DNA from 2 places in the Pantoea sp. X-Soil-ISGK-275 genome. Region 2 is predicted to be linked to the other one. Evidence: predicted binding sites of a transcription regulator. Region 2 holds the regulator's gene; the other holds the start of a gene.
The links. Region 2 encodes PhoB, which activates phosphate uptake and scavenging genes when phosphate is short. Its sites were predicted from a motif close to CTGTCATAAAACTGNCNNAT; they were not measured.
Positions count from the first base shown of each region.

Region 1: the regulator PhoB is predicted to act here: its motif matches at 5,251-5,270, upstream of glpT (glycerol-3-phosphate transporter).

Region 1 is NZ_AP035976.1:227,357-234,710, forward strand. Features, by position in the region: gene recQ (ATP-dependent DNA helicase RecQ) at 1-397, shown strand, start outside; gene rhtC (threonine export protein RhtC) at 410-1,033, shown strand; gene rhtB (homoserine/homoserine lactone efflux protein) at 1,171-1,794, opposite strand; gene pldB (lysophospholipase L2) at 1,899-2,891, shown strand; gene yigL (sugar/pyridoxal phosphate phosphatase YigL) at 2,929-3,729, shown strand; gene glpT (glycerol-3-phosphate transporter) at 3,763-5,103, opposite strand; gene AC6I8A_RS01040 (carboxylate/amino acid/amine transporter) at 5,443-6,312, shown strand; gene AC6I8A_RS01045 (YehS family protein) at 6,446-6,925, opposite strand; gene metR (HTH-type transcriptional regulator MetR) at 7,019-7,354, opposite strand, start outside.
Region 2 is NZ_AP035976.1:1,096,164-1,103,517, forward strand. Features, by position in the region: gene AC6I8A_RS04990 (AAA family ATPase) at 1-2,686, opposite strand, end outside; gene sbcD (exonuclease subunit SbcD) at 2,683-3,888, opposite strand; gene phoB (phosphate response regulator transcription factor PhoB) at 4,086-4,775, shown strand; gene phoR (phosphate regulon sensor histidine kinase PhoR) at 4,796-6,106, shown strand; gene AC6I8A_RS05010 (PstS family phosphate ABC transporter substrate-binding protein) at 6,633-7,354, shown strand, end outside.

The sequences.
Region 1 (7,354 bases), 870 kb from region 2:
CCACCTCGGGATGGTAACGCAAAACATCGCCATGCATTCGGCGCTGCAACTCACCGAAGCGGCGCGTCCGGTATTACGTGCGGAAGTGCCGCTGATGCTGGCGGTGCCGCGTATCGTGACGGTGAAAACGCGCGGCAGCAGTTCGCCGAAGGTGCACAGCGGCAATTACGATCGCCAGCTGTTTGCCAAGCTGCGTAAGCTGCGCAAAGCGATTGCCGATGAAGAGAATATTCCGCCGTACGTGGTGTTTAACGATGCCACGCTGATTGAAATGGCAGAACAAATGCCGATTAGCGCGTCAGAAATGCTCAGCGTGAACGGCGTCGGTCATCGCAAACTGGAGCGTTTTGGTAAGCCGTTCCTGGTGATGATCAAAGAACATGTTGATGAAGGTTAAAGGAAAAAATTCATGCTGATGTTATTCGCCACCGTCGCGCTGGTGCATTTGGTTGCGCTGATGAGTCCCGGCCCGGACTTCTTCTTTGTGTCGCAAACGGCGGCGAGCCGCTCGCGCAAAGAGGCGATGATGGGCGTTTTGGGCATTACGTTGGGCATTGTGATTTGGGCCGGTGTGGCGCTGATGGGCCTGCATCTGATCCTGGAAAAAATGGCCTGGCTGCATGAAATCATTATGGTTGGCGGCGGCTTGTATCTGCTGTGGATGGGCTGGCAGCTAATGCGTTCAGCGCGTCAACGTCACAAGCAGCCGCAATCGGAAGCGCCGGTGGTGGAGCTGCCGAAAAGAGGCATGAGCTTCCTGAAAGGTTTCCTGACTAACCTGTCGAACCCAAAAGCGATCATCTACTTCGGTAGCGTGTTCTCACTGTTTGTTGGCAACGACGTCGGCGCGATGGAGCGCTGGGGTTTGTTCCTGCTGATTATCGGTGAGACGTTCGCGTGGTTTACGCTGGTGGCGGCGATTTTCGCTATGCCGTGGATGCGTGATAAGTATCAGCGGATGGCGAAGTGGGTGGATGGTATGGCGGGCGTGTTATTCGCGGGTTTTGGCATTCATCTGATTATTTCGCGCTAAGCCTGGTTTACTTGCCATTTCGGCACCGGGCAGTGCTCGCCCTCCTCACGTACTACGTGTACGCTCCGGGGGCTGCGCGCTGGCCGGCACCGAACTGGCTGCGCCACCGACGGCTTTGAATTGGCTGCGGCTTTCTTTTACGCCATTCTGCGGGCGCTGGCTAACAGCGCGCCCACCGCCATAAACAATCCACCAAAGGTGCGGTTCAGCAGCTTCATCTGCTTCGGTCCTTTAATCCAGCCGGCGATACGCGTTGCCAGCGTGGCGTAACCAATCATCACGATGATATCGACCACAATGGTGGTCACGCCGAGCACCAGATATTGCATCAGCTGCGGCTGGTGCGGCTGAATAAACTGCGGGAACAGCGCGGCAAGAAACACGATGCTTTTCGGGTTGGTGAGGTTCACCAACAAGGCACGCTTAAACAGGCGGCGACGCGGCATGGCTTTGGCAACGGCGTCGAGATCGATACCGCCCGCTGAGCGCCACTGCTGAATGCCCAGCCACACCAGATAGGCTGCGCCAGCCCACTTCAGGACTTCAAACGCCAGAATCGATTGGGAAAACAGCGCACCCAAACCGGCGCCGACCAGCACAATATGAATCGCCAGGCCAAGCTGCAAGCCGGTAATCGATGCAACCGCGCCGCGATAACCGTGGCTAATACCGGTACTCATGGTGTTAATCGCACCGGAACCGGGTGAAAGGCTGAGGATAGTTGTGGTCAGCAGGTACGTTAACCACCATTCAATGGTCATGTGTGACATTCCCTGAAGTTAGCGAAGTGTGACACAATACGACAGAAAATCGCCGCACGCTACGCAGCACGGGCGCGCGAATCACGTTTTTTTCAGGGGGACGGATGCAGCAGCATAAACAGAGTTGGCTCGGACGTGAGCGAGGCTTTTCGGCCTTTGCTACCGGTCCGCTGCTCGACTTCTGGCGTCGCCGTGAAGAAAGTGAATTCACCGGTGTCGGCAACCTGAAGATTCGCTACGTTCGTTTCACCTCACCGCAACATCGTCGTGTCATTCTGGTCGTGCCTGGCCGCATTGAGAGCTATATCAAGTATCCTGAACTGGCTTACGACCTGTTTATGTGCGGCTACGATGTGGTGATCCTCGACCATCGCGGTCAGGGACGATCTGAACGTCTGCTGGAAGATTCGCATCGCGGCCATGTGGTGGAATTTGGCGACTACGTTGACGATCTGGAAACGCTGTATCTGAAAGAGATAGTCAGCAACCATTATCAACAGCGCTACGTGCTGGCTCACTCGATGGGCGGCGCGATTTTAGCGCTGTTTCTGGCGCGTCAACCGCAGGCGTTTCATGCTGCGGTATTCTCCGCGCCGATGTTTGGCATTGTGCTGCCGCTACCGGACTGGATGGCGCACCGCATTCTGGACTGGACCGAAAAACTGCCCGCGCTGCGTGAGGGCTACGCATTGGGCACCGGGCGCTGGCGCGCCAATCCGTTTGGCATCAACCGCCTGACGCACAGCCGTGAACGCTATCGCCGCAACCTGCGTTTTTACGCCGACGATCCGGCGCTTCGCGTTGGTGGTCCCACTTATCACTGGGTGCGCGAAGGCGTGCAGGCCGGGCGCGACATCTTCAATCAGGTGGCGAACATCACCACGCCGACCTTGCTGCTGCAAGCCAGTGAAGATGATGTGGTGGATAACCGCTCACAAAATCTCTTTTGTACGGCGATGGCCGAAGCAGGACATCCCTGCGCGGGCAACGCGCCGTATGTGATCAAAGGAGCGCGTCATGAGATCCTGTTTGAAACAGACGCGATGCGTGCCGAAGCGTTAAACGCGGTGGTCGATTTCTTTGAACGCCACGCTTAATCAATTTTACTTTCCGATATCAACACCCGAGGTTTACATGTATCACATCGTCGCATCCGACCTGGATGGCACGCTGCTCTCTCCGGATCACCGCCTGACGCCGTTCGCTCGCACTACGCTGCAGGAACTGGTGGCGCGAGACATCCACTTTGTTTTTGCCACCGGCCGTCACTATATCGACGTCGGACAGATGCGCGATAAGCTCGGTATTCCGGCTTACATGATCACGTCTAATGGTGCGCGCGTGCACAACGCCGAGGGTGAGCTGGTGTTCAGCCACAACCTCGACGCCGACATCGCCAGCGATTTGTATGGCCTGCAATATCATGACGAGCACATCCTGACGCACGTTTATCGCGACGATGAGTGGTTCATGAGCCGTCATCGCCCAGATGAGCAGGACTATTTCCGCGAATCGGTATTTAACTATCAGGTTTACCAGCCGGGCATGCTGCCGACCGACGGCATCAGCAAAGTGTTCTTCACCTGCGAAGATCCGGAGCGCCTGGTTCCAATGGAGCAGGCGATTGAAGCGCGCTGGGGCGATCGCGTGAATGTCAGCTTCTCGTTGCCAACGTGCCTGGAAGTGATGGCGGGCGGCGTTTCCAAAGGTCACGCGCTGGAAGCGGTAGCGAAGCAGCTCGGCCACTCGCTGAAAGCGTGCATAGCCTTCGGCGACGGCATGAATGATGTGGAGATGCTCAGCATGTCAGGCAAAGGCTGCATCATGCGTAATGCACAGCAGCGCCTGAAAGATACCTTGCCGACGCTGGACGTGATTGGCAGCAACGCGGATGACGCCGTACCGCACACGCTGCGTAAATTGTTCCTCGCCTAAAAAAATGGGCCGGTTATCACCGGCCCGTTCTGGTTATTCCAGCTGTTTCTTGTGCTTATGTTCACTGACCATGGTGAGCAGCAGCAGAATTACCGCCAGCACCGATCCGCCAATCATCACAATAAATCCGCCGTCCCAGCCGAAGTAATCCACGGTATAACCGACAATGGCACTGGCCGCTACCGATCCGCCGAGATAGCCAAACAGCCCGGTAAAGCCCGCTGCCGTTCCGGCCGCTTTTTTCGGCGCCAGCTCCAGCGCGTGCAAGCCAATCAACATCACCGGACCGTAAATCAGGAAGCCGATCACAATCATGCACAGCATGTCGATGCCTGGATTGCCTGGCGGGTTCAGCCAGTACACCACGGTGGCGATGGTCACCAGCGTCATAAAGAACACGCCGGTTGCGCCACGGTTGCCGCGGAACACTTTGTCCGACATCCAGCCGCACAGCAGCGTGCCGGGAATACCGGCATATTCATAGAAGAAGTAGGCCCACGAGGATTTATCCAGTGTGAAGTGCTTCACCTCTTTCAGGTAGGTCGGCGACCAGTCGAGAATGCCGTAACGCAGCAGGTACACAAACACGTTCGCCAGTGCGATGTACCACAGCAGCTTATTGGGCAGAATGTACTGCATGAAAATCTGCTTCGCCGTCAGCTCCTGCTCGTGCTCCTCGTTGTAATCCGGCGGATAATCATTCTTCCACGCTTCAATTGGCGGCAAACCGCAGGATTGCGGCGTGTCGCGCATCAAGGCAAAGGCGATAATGGCGATGAGAATGGCGCCAAACGCCGGCATATACAGCGCGGCTTTCCAGTCGTTAAACCACGCCATGCCAAGCAGGAACAGCAGCGGAGGAATACCGCCACCGACGTTATGCGCGCAGTTCCACACCGATACGATTCCGCCGCGCTCTTTCTGCGACCACCAGTGCACCATGGTACGCCCGCACGGCGGCCAGCCCATGCCCTGGAACCAACCGCACAGGAACAGCAGCACAAACATCACCATGATGCTGGAGGTGGCCCACGGCACGAACCCCATCACCAGCATCACCGCCGCAGCGAGAATTAATCCGGCGGGCAAAAATACGCGTGGATTCGAGCGGTCCGATACCGAACCCATAATGAATTTTGAGAATCCGTAAGCGATGGAAATGCCCGAGAGCGCAAAGCCGAGATCGCCGCGCGAAAAACCTTGTTCCACCAGATAAGGCATCGCCAGCGCAAAGTTCTTACGCACCAAATAGTAGGCGGCATAGCCAAAAAATATTCCCAGGAAAATTTGCCAGCGCAGGCGACGATAGAGTGGATCGACACGATCATCGGCCACTTGCGGGCGATGCGGTGCAGGTTTGAAGATACTCAACATGAGTGTGGCCCTCCAGGGCGCAATATAGTTATGGATTCCCAGCAGGTTGGGGCAAAAGCAACAGACGTTAAAAATGGAAAAGCGAAGTTTCCATTTCGCGCAAAGGATAGTGATGGTCACGCGCGGTTACTGTGACATGTGACACATATGTTACAGTTTTATGACATTAGAGAGCGATAAAAACCAGGAAATGTTGTATTTCGCGCATTTTTATCCAGGCGAATAGGCGATCAGTTAAAACTAATTGTCGTCATTTTGTACAATCGTAAACCAGATAGTTCACGCCAATCGCGACAGTTTGTTTACACTAACGCCACTGTTCATTTTGAGATCGTTACCGTGCCGTTACTGATCGTTACCACCATTCTGTGGGCTTTTTCCTTCAGTTTAATCGGGGAATACCTCGCAGGTCAGGTGGATTCCTGGTTCTCTGTGTTAATGCGTCTGGCGCTCGCCGCCATCGTCTTCTTGCCGTTCCTGCGCTGGCGCGGATATCGTGCTTCCACCATCCTGCTGTATATGCTGGTGGGCATGCTGCAGCTCGGCATCATGTACCTGCTGAGCTTTGAAGCCTATCTCTATCTGAGCGTGACCGAATTCCTGCTGTTCACTGTGATGACGCCGCTGTACGTCACGCTGATCTACGATTTGCTCAGCCGACGTCCGCTGCGTATCGGCTATGCTTTCAGCGCATTGCTGGCGGTCATTGGTGCGGCGATTATTCGTTACGACAAAGTCAGCGATCATTTCTGGTTCGGCTTGCTGCTGGTGCAGGCGGCAAATATCTGCTTCGCCATCGGCATGGTGGGCTACAAGCGTCTGCAGGAAACCCGTCCGATGCCGCAGCACACCGCGTTTTCGTGGTTCTATCTGGGCGCAGTGATCATCGCGGTAATCGCGTGGAGCTTGTGGGGCAATCCGAACAAACTGCCCACCACCTCGCTGCAGTGGGGCATTCTGGTGTGGCTGGGCGTGGCGGCTTCAGGATTGGGCTACTTCATGTGGAACTACGGTGCGACGCAGGTGGATGCTGGCACGTTGGGTATTATGAACAACATGCATGTGCCTGCTGGCTTGCTGGTGAATCTGGCGATCTGGCAGGAGAAACCGCATTGGCCAAGTTTTATCGCCGGTGCCGCCGTGATTTTTGCATCCCTGTACGTACATAAACGCTGGGTGCTCGGCAAGACCACCAAAAGCCACGCCTAGGCCGAAAGGGAGGGGATAGCGCGGCAGAGAAGCAAAGCATCCGAGCCATGGATGGCGAGGCTGATCCACAGGGAAGTGGTTACTCTTTGCGATCTGCCGCGCTATCCCTGACCCGGCTCGAACAAAGAAGCGATTACGCTTTCTTAGCCGGACCGGGACGATGAATCATCGTCAAACCTTTCAGGAAATTACGCAGAATCTGGTCACCGCATTCGCGGAAATTCTTATGGTCTGGATTGCGGAAAATCGCGCCAACCTCAGCCTGTGAAATCTTAAAGTTCGCTTTCAGCAGCACATCCGGGATATCGGTGGTCTTCAGCTCAAACGCGATACGCAATTTCTTCATGAAAATGTTGTTATTCATGCGGCGCTCAATCGAAGGCGCGGGCGCATCTTCACTCTTACCGCGACGGTAAAAAATCAGACCGTTGAGGAAATAACCCATCAACACATCCGGCAGCTTACGAAACGCAGCATCGTCATCCTTCTTCATCCACGCCTGCACGTCTTCCAGCGGCACTTCACTCCCCGCTAAGGCAAAAATCTCCACCACTTTGCTATCGCTCAAATCAAGCATATAGCGCACGCTGCGCAGAACATCGTTACTCATCATGGTGAAACTCTCTTGGTCGCGGGTTGAGGCGGCGCATTATAGAGCAGGCGGGACAGGGATAACAGCGCGGGCGACCTTCGCCGCCCAACAACATCAGGATGAGAGGGTTTGCAGTGAGCCGGGACGCGCGGCATCGCGCACGAAGGGCAGATGTTCACAGGCGTGCTGACGGGCAAACCGCACAAAGGCTTCCATCACCGGCTGACGCTGCTCGCCTTCGCGTACGGCGGCATACAGGCGGCTCCACAGGCCATCACCCAAAGTCTTGGTCACCACCAAACCTTGCTGCTCAAAATTCTCGACCACCCAATGTGGCAGCGCGGCGATGCCCATGCGTGCCGACACCATTTGAATCAGTAACAGCGTATTGTCCACGCTCTTCAAAGCCGGGCTTACGCCCGCAGGCTGCAGGAAATGGCGCCACACATC
Region 2 (7,354 bases):
GCTGCGCCAGCGCCTGTTCACACTGTTGTAGCGCGGCGTGCTGCTGCTGTCGGGCTTCCGCCACCCGACGATCGCCAAACAGCTGCTGACGCTGTTCTTGCTGCTGCTGGCGCTGCTGTTGCAGCGCGCTGAGCGTCTGCTGCAGCTCATCCAGCCGCTGCTGTTCACGCGCCAGATTCTGCTGCAGGCTGCTGCGCTCGCTTTCGGCTTTTGCCAGCTGCGGCTGCAACTCGCCGTGTAAGCGCTCATTTTCCTGCCATGCGCTCCAGCGCTGCTGTAGCCTGTGGAGCCAGCTTTCCCGCTCAGCCGCGTCTGGCAAACTGAGCTGATGCTGCGCTAACTGTTGTTCAAGCTGCTGCGCCAGTTGCTGCATGGCGCTGCGCTCGCGGGTCTCACGCTGGCTGATTTCATCCAGCGTCTGCTGCGTGCTAACGATCTGCTGAAGCGCCAGTTGCTGTTGATTTTGATGCTGCTGCCACAGCTGCTGCTGTTGCAGATGCGCATCCTTCGCCTGCTGCAGCGCACGCGCGGCATTTTCCCGCGTCTGGAGCTGCTGCAGCTGAGTTTGTTCCTGTGCATCCTGCTGCTGTTGCCATTGCGTAAAGTCGTCCTGTTGCTCCAGCGTGCAGGTAAGTGCCAGCTCACCGCTCAGCGCTTGCCATTGGGTGTTCACCGTCGCCAGCTGCTGGTCGTAATCAGCGATTTCCTGCTGCAACGCCTGCTGCTGTTGCAGCGACAGCTTCTGCTGCTCACCTTTGGCGGTGCCGGACTCTTTCAGCTGTGCCACGCGCGTTTCCAGCTCAGTTAAACGCTGCTGATTGGCGCCGGGTTCAAGCTGTTGATATTGCGCGATTGCCGGATGCTGACACGAGCCGCACAGCGGGCAGGGCTGATCCGGCTGCAATTTGGCGCGCTCGTCGGCCAGCTGGGCGATGGTGCGCTCCAGCTCGCAGATTTTGCGCACATCGAGCAGCGCCTGATGTTCCCGTTTGTACTCGTCGCGCAGCGCCTGCAACGCTTGTTCGTCAAGCAAATGCTGCTGCTGGAGCTGCGCCAGTTTCTGCTGACGCTGCAACCGCTGCGGCTGCAACGCGCGCCACTGCGCGGCGAGCAGGCTGAGCTGCTGGCGTGCAGAACGCTGTGATTGATGCTGCGTCAGGGCGGCACGCAGGCTGGCGCTGGTGATCTCGGCCTCAAGCGAAGTCAGTGCTTGCTCCGCTTGCAGACGCTGCTGCGCGGCCTGCGCTTCGGCTTGCTGCAACGGTTGCGCCGCCTTTTCACGCTGAGCCTGAGCCTGCTGATGCTGCTCCAGCTGGCTGCGCTGCTGTTGCTGCTGCGCGATGAGCTGCGTCAGCGTCTGCTCGCGCTCATCCAGCCGGGCGATCTCCGCCTGCCAGCGCGTCAGTTCTGCGCCCCAATCGGCGACGGCAGCTTCGCGAGTGCGGAATTCCTGCTGCTGCACTAGCTGCTGTTGTAAACGTTCACTTACCTGCTGTTGCTGGCTGAGCGCGGTTTGGCTGGTTTGCAGCGCCTGTTGTTGCTGCAGATGCAGCCGCTGCTGTTCATCCAATTGCTGCGAGGTGGTGGTAATGCGTTGATCGAGCGGGATAACCTGCTCGGTCAGCAGCGTTTCGAGCTGCTGCTGTTGCTGTATCGCCTGCTCGCGCGCCTGCTGCGCGGCCTGATAATGGCTTTCGCCCTGTTGCAGCGCGGTTTTGGCCTGCTGTTGTTGCGCCTGCAGCTGCTGCGATTGCTGTTCCAGCATGCGGAGATCGCCCTGCAGCTGTTCGCGCTGCTGCAACTTCTCGCGCAGTTTTTCTGCCGGTTCGGCGCGCGCCAGCCGCTGACGATCGCCATCTGCCTGCTGCCAGGCCTGTTGCGCGGCAAGCAGCGTCTGTTCGGCCTGCTGCTGTTCCTGCGTTAGCTGTTGCTGCTGCACCAGCCATTGCTGCTGATGCTGCGCCAGCGTCAGCTGTTCGCTGAGAATTTTCTCCTGCGCGCCGAGTTCCGCCAGCTGCTGCGTCAATTCTGCGCGGCGCGCTTCATCAAGCAGCCACATGCCACCGGCGCGGGCGCGCAGCGTATCCAGCTCGCTGCGCGCGGTGCGCCAGCGTTCGTAGATCTGCACCGAGATTTGTCCGTAGATCTCGGTGCCGGTCAGCTCTTCCAGCAGCTCGGCGCGTTCGCCGGGTTTGGCATTCAAGAAGGCGGCAAACTGGCCTTGTGACAGCATCATCGAGCGGGTAAAGCGGGCGAAATCGAGCCCCGACAGGGTTTCAATCGCTTTCAGCTTGTCGCCGACTTTATCAGCGATGATCTGATTATCCGCCATGCGCGCCAGCTCGACGCGCGGCGCCTGCAATTTGCCGTCGGCCTGGCCGCGCGCGCGGTTCTGGCTCCAGAAGGCGCGCCAGGCTTCGCCTTTGATCTCAAACTCCACTTCTGCCAGACACTCGGCGGTGTCGCGCGTGATCAGCTCATTCTGGGTTTGCGACAGCGTGCCGAGGCGCGGCGTTTGGTGATAGAGCGCCAGGCAAATTGCATCGAGTAAGGTGGTTTTGCCCGCGCCGGTGGCGCCGGTGATGGCAAACAATCCGTTGCTGGCAAAGGGCTCACGGCGGAAATCGATAAACCATTCGCCGCGCAGCGCATTGAGGTTCTTAAAACGTAACGTCAAAATTTTCATGCGGATGGATTCTCCAGCGCGGCAAGCTGGGTGCGGAACAGCTGCGTTAACTGTTCTGCTTGCTCAGCATCCAGCTGATCTTCCTGCGCCAGTCGGCGGGCAAACACTTCTTCCACTTTTAATTCGCTCAGGGTTTCGTTCTCCAGCCGTTCGAGGCTGCGCTGCCGCTGTTCGCGGCTGCGGCGCACCAGCAGCACTTCGACCGGAAGATTTTCGGTCAGCGCTTCAATGCGACGTTGCAGATCGCTGAGGTATTCCTGGGTGGTGATCTCAATATCCAGCCAGGTCGGCAGCTCGCTGGTGCTCTCGCTGAACTGCGCCAGCTGATGTTCAATCTCCGCCATCGAGCCTTTCAGCATCTGCATCGGCTGGAAGTGCGGAATGATCAGCGGCGTCACGTCCTTAAGCTTGTCGGAAAACTCCAGCAGGAAGACGCTTTTGTCGCGACCAAGCTCATCAAAACTGAGCGGAATTGGTGAGCCGCTGTAACGAATATGTTCGCTGTTGGCGATGCGCTGGGCGCGATGGATGTGACCAAGCGCGATGTAATCCGCTGGCGGAAACGCCTGCGCCGGGAAGGCATCCAGCGTGCCGATATAGATGTCGCGCACCGAATCGCTTTTAGTGACGCCAACGGTGGTGAGATGGCCGGTGGCGATGATCGGCAGCGCGCTGTTTATTGACTGCGCGGCGGCGAAACAGCGCTGATAATGCTGCTCGATCGCCTCCAGCAGCGAGATCTGTTTTTCGCGACCGGATTGGCCAGCCTGGCTGCGCAGAATGTCGCGCGGACGCAGAAAAGGAATGGCGCACAGCAGCGCACCCGGCACGCCATCGCGCTGCTTCAGGGTTAACACCTGTTGTTCTCCCTGCGGCGTGGCGCTGGTGATCACCTGCGTATTCAGGCAGGCCAGCAGCTCGCGTGATTCATTCAGCGTCGCCACCGAATCGTGATTGCCCGCCAGCACCACCAATTGACAGCCGCTTGGCTGCAGCGCCACCACAAAACGGTTAAACATTTCACGCGCGTAGCTCGGCGGCGAACCGGTATCAAACAGATCACCCGCGATAATCAGCGCATCCACCTGATGCTGCACAATCTGATCCAGCAGCCAGTCGAGAAACGCCTGATGTTCCCGCGCGCGACTTTTGCTGTAAAAGAACTGACCGAGATGCCAGTCAGCGGTGTGAATGATGCGCATGTTTGCTCCGTGCTCTGTTTAGCGAAGGCGAATTATAACCACTTAAGATCACAAAGAAAAAAAGCAGATTTTTATTGTGACATTTCTGTTTTTTATCTATCTATCTTAGGGCGGCTTTTTCATAAAAGTGTCACAAAACTGACGCATAATGGCGCCGCAAATCCCCGTGACACGTTGTCACACTAGCAGGAGTTACAATGGCTAAGCGCATTTTGGTTGTGGAAGACGAAGCTCCCATCCGTGAAATGTTATGTTTCGTGCTGGAACAGAATGATTACCAGCCTATTGAGGCGGAAGATTATGACAGCGCGATTAGTAAGCTGATCGAACCCTGGCCTGATTTAATTCTGCTGGACTGGATGTTGCCCGGCGGCAGCGGAATTCAGTTTATTAAGCATTTGAAGCGTGAAGCCATGACGCGTGACATCCCGGTGATGATGCTGACGGCGCGCGGTGAAGAAGAGGATCGCGTGCGCGGTCTGGAAGTGGGCGCGGATGATTACATCACCAAGCCATTCTCACCCAAAGAGCTGATGGCGCGTATTAAAGCGGTGATGCGCCGTATTTCACCGATGGCGGTGGAAGAGGTGATTGAGATGCAGGGCCTGAGCCTTGATCCATCCTCACATCGCGTGATGTCGGAAACCACGCCGCTGGAGATGGGGCCGACCGAATACAAACTGCTGCACTTCTTTATGACGCACCCGGAACGCGTGTACAGCCGCGAACAGCTGCTGAACCACGTTTGGGGCACCAATGTGTATGTCGAAGATCGCACCGTCGATGTGCATATTCGCCGTTTACGTAAAGCGCTGGAATTGACCGGCCACGATCGCATGGTTCAAACCGTTCGCGGAACAGGGTATCGTTTCTCTGCCCGCTACTAAACGTAAACGGAGTTTTTACCGTGCTGGAACGACTCTCCTGGAAGAGATTGTTGACCGAGCTGGCGCTGGTCTGTTTACCTGCGCTGGTGTTGGGTCTGTTGTTCGGATATCTGCCGTGGTTACTGCTGATTGCGGTGACCGGCGTGATGTTCTGGCACTTCAGCAATCTGATGCGTCTGTCGCACTGGTTGTGGGTCGATCGTTCAATGACGCCGCCCACCGGACGCGGCAGCTGGGAACCGCTGTTTTATGGCCTGTATCAGATGCAGTTGCGCAACCGGCGTCGCCGCCGCGAGCTGGGCAATCTGATCAAACGTTTCCGCAGCGGTGCCGAATCGCTGCCGGATGCGGTGGTGCTGACCACCGAAGAGGGCACCATTTTCTGGTGCAACGGCTTGGCGCAGCAGCATCTTGGCCTGCGCTGGCCGGAAGATAACGGCCAGAACATCCTCAATTTACTGCGTTATCCTGAATTCTCCCGCTATATCCGCCAGCGCAAGTTCGACACACCGCTGACGCAGATCCTTAATAATCAGCATCATATGGAATTCCGCGTGATGCCTTACAGCGAAGGACAGTGGCTGATGGTGGCGCGTGATGTCACCCAGATGCACCAGCTGGAAGGCGCGCGGCGCAACTTCTTTGCCAACGTCAGTCATGAACTGCGCACGCCGTTAACGGTATTGCAGGGCTATCTGGAAATGATGGACGACGCGGTAATGAACGAGCGCACGCGCAGCAAGGCGTTACATACTATGCAAGAGCAGACGCGCCGCATGGACAGCCTGGTGAAGCAGTTGCTGACCTTGTCGCGTATCGAAGCGGCGCCAGCCATCGATCTGAAAGAGACGGTGGATGTGCCGGGCATGCTGCTGCTATTGCAGCGTGAAGCGGAAACGCTGAGCCAGGGACGTCACACCATCCATTTCCATACCGATCCGCACCTGAAAGTGTTCGGCAACGATGAGCAGTTGCGTAGCGCCATTTCCAACCTGGTCTACAACGCGGTGAATCACACGCCGGATGGCACGCGCATCGACATCAGCTGGTTGCGTACCAAACAAGGCGCGCAGTTTAAGGTGTGCGATGACGGGCCGGGCATCAGCGAACAGCATCTGCCGCGCCTTACAGAACGCTTCTACCGCGTGGACAAAGCGCGTTCACGCGCCACCGGCGGCAGCGGGTTGGGGCTGGCAATCGTGAAGCACGCGCTGGGCCATCATAATGCGCGGCTCGAGATCACCAGCGTGCCGCATCAGGAAACCTGTTTCAGCTTCCTGCTGCCGCCACGCTTGATTGTGGCTAGCGCGCTGCAAGCGCAGGTTAATTAAGGTTTGCACATCCATGGCGTAATGCCGCTCAGTTAAGCACAGAGCGGCTTTCGTTCGCCCTAAGCTGAGGCAGTTGCAGCACCCTTGTGCGGCGACCGAGCAGAGAGCGCCTGGCCGCGCCCTCTGCACTCCCGGGCCTTGCGCCAGCCCAACCCGCCGCTGCGCGGTACCTTCACTCATTCACGATTCCTGACGGACCGGTGGCGATTCGCTCCTGCTCAGCGCCACCTCTCGCCGCATCCATGCGGCTCGCCCTGGAATCCCTCAATCGTTCAGCGGTTTGGGATGTCGCCTCAACACCCGCGCTGCACCATAAAGGCATAATTTTGACTCGCCATCGCTACAAGTCTCGTAGGGTCGCCATTTATGGCGACCAGGTGCGCATAAATGCGCACCCTACGGGATTTTCGTAGGGTTGCCATTTATGGCGACCGCTTCGCGCTTAACTGACAACCCTTACGCAATTTATTGCGCGATAAATCACGCCGCTCCAGAATAGGCGTCTCATTAAATTGCGGAATCGCCCATGAAATCGCTGTTGCTATCCCTCTCGCTGCTTTGCTCTGCTTTGGCACACGGCCAACAAACCATGCTAACCGGCAATCTGAGCAGCGTCGGATCGGATACGTTGGGTTATCTGATGACCCTGTGGGGCGAGGATTTTAGCCGCCAGTCGCCAGGCGTGAACGTTCAGGTGCAGGCGGCGGGATCGTCTACCGCACCGACCGCGCTGGCCGCCGGTGCTGCACAATTGGGCGCGATGAGCCGCCCGATGCAGATCGACGAACGTCAACTGTTCATTGCGCGCTACGGCTATCCGCCGCTGGCGGTGCCGGTGGCGATGGATGCGCTGGTGGTGGTGGTCAATCAGGACAATCCGCTGCCGCGCATCGCGCCGCAACAACTCGATGCGCTGTTTTCCATCACGCGCCTGTGCGGCGGGCAGCAGGTGCCGCAGCGCTGGGGCGATCTCGGCTTGAGCGACAGCCAGTGGGCAACGCGCAGCATCCAGCGTTATGGACGTAACTCGGCGTCGGGCACCTGGGGCTTCTTCAAGCAGCAGGCGCTGTGTAAAGGCGATTTCCGTGCTGACGTCGCTGAATTCCCCGGTTCCGCTGCGGTGGTGCAAGCCGTTGCCGCCACGCCCAATAGCATTGGTTACGCCAGTTTTGGCTTTCATCTCAGCGGCGTGAAAATGCTGCCGGTGGTCACGGCGAATGGCGACAGCGTGATGCCGGATGCCGAATC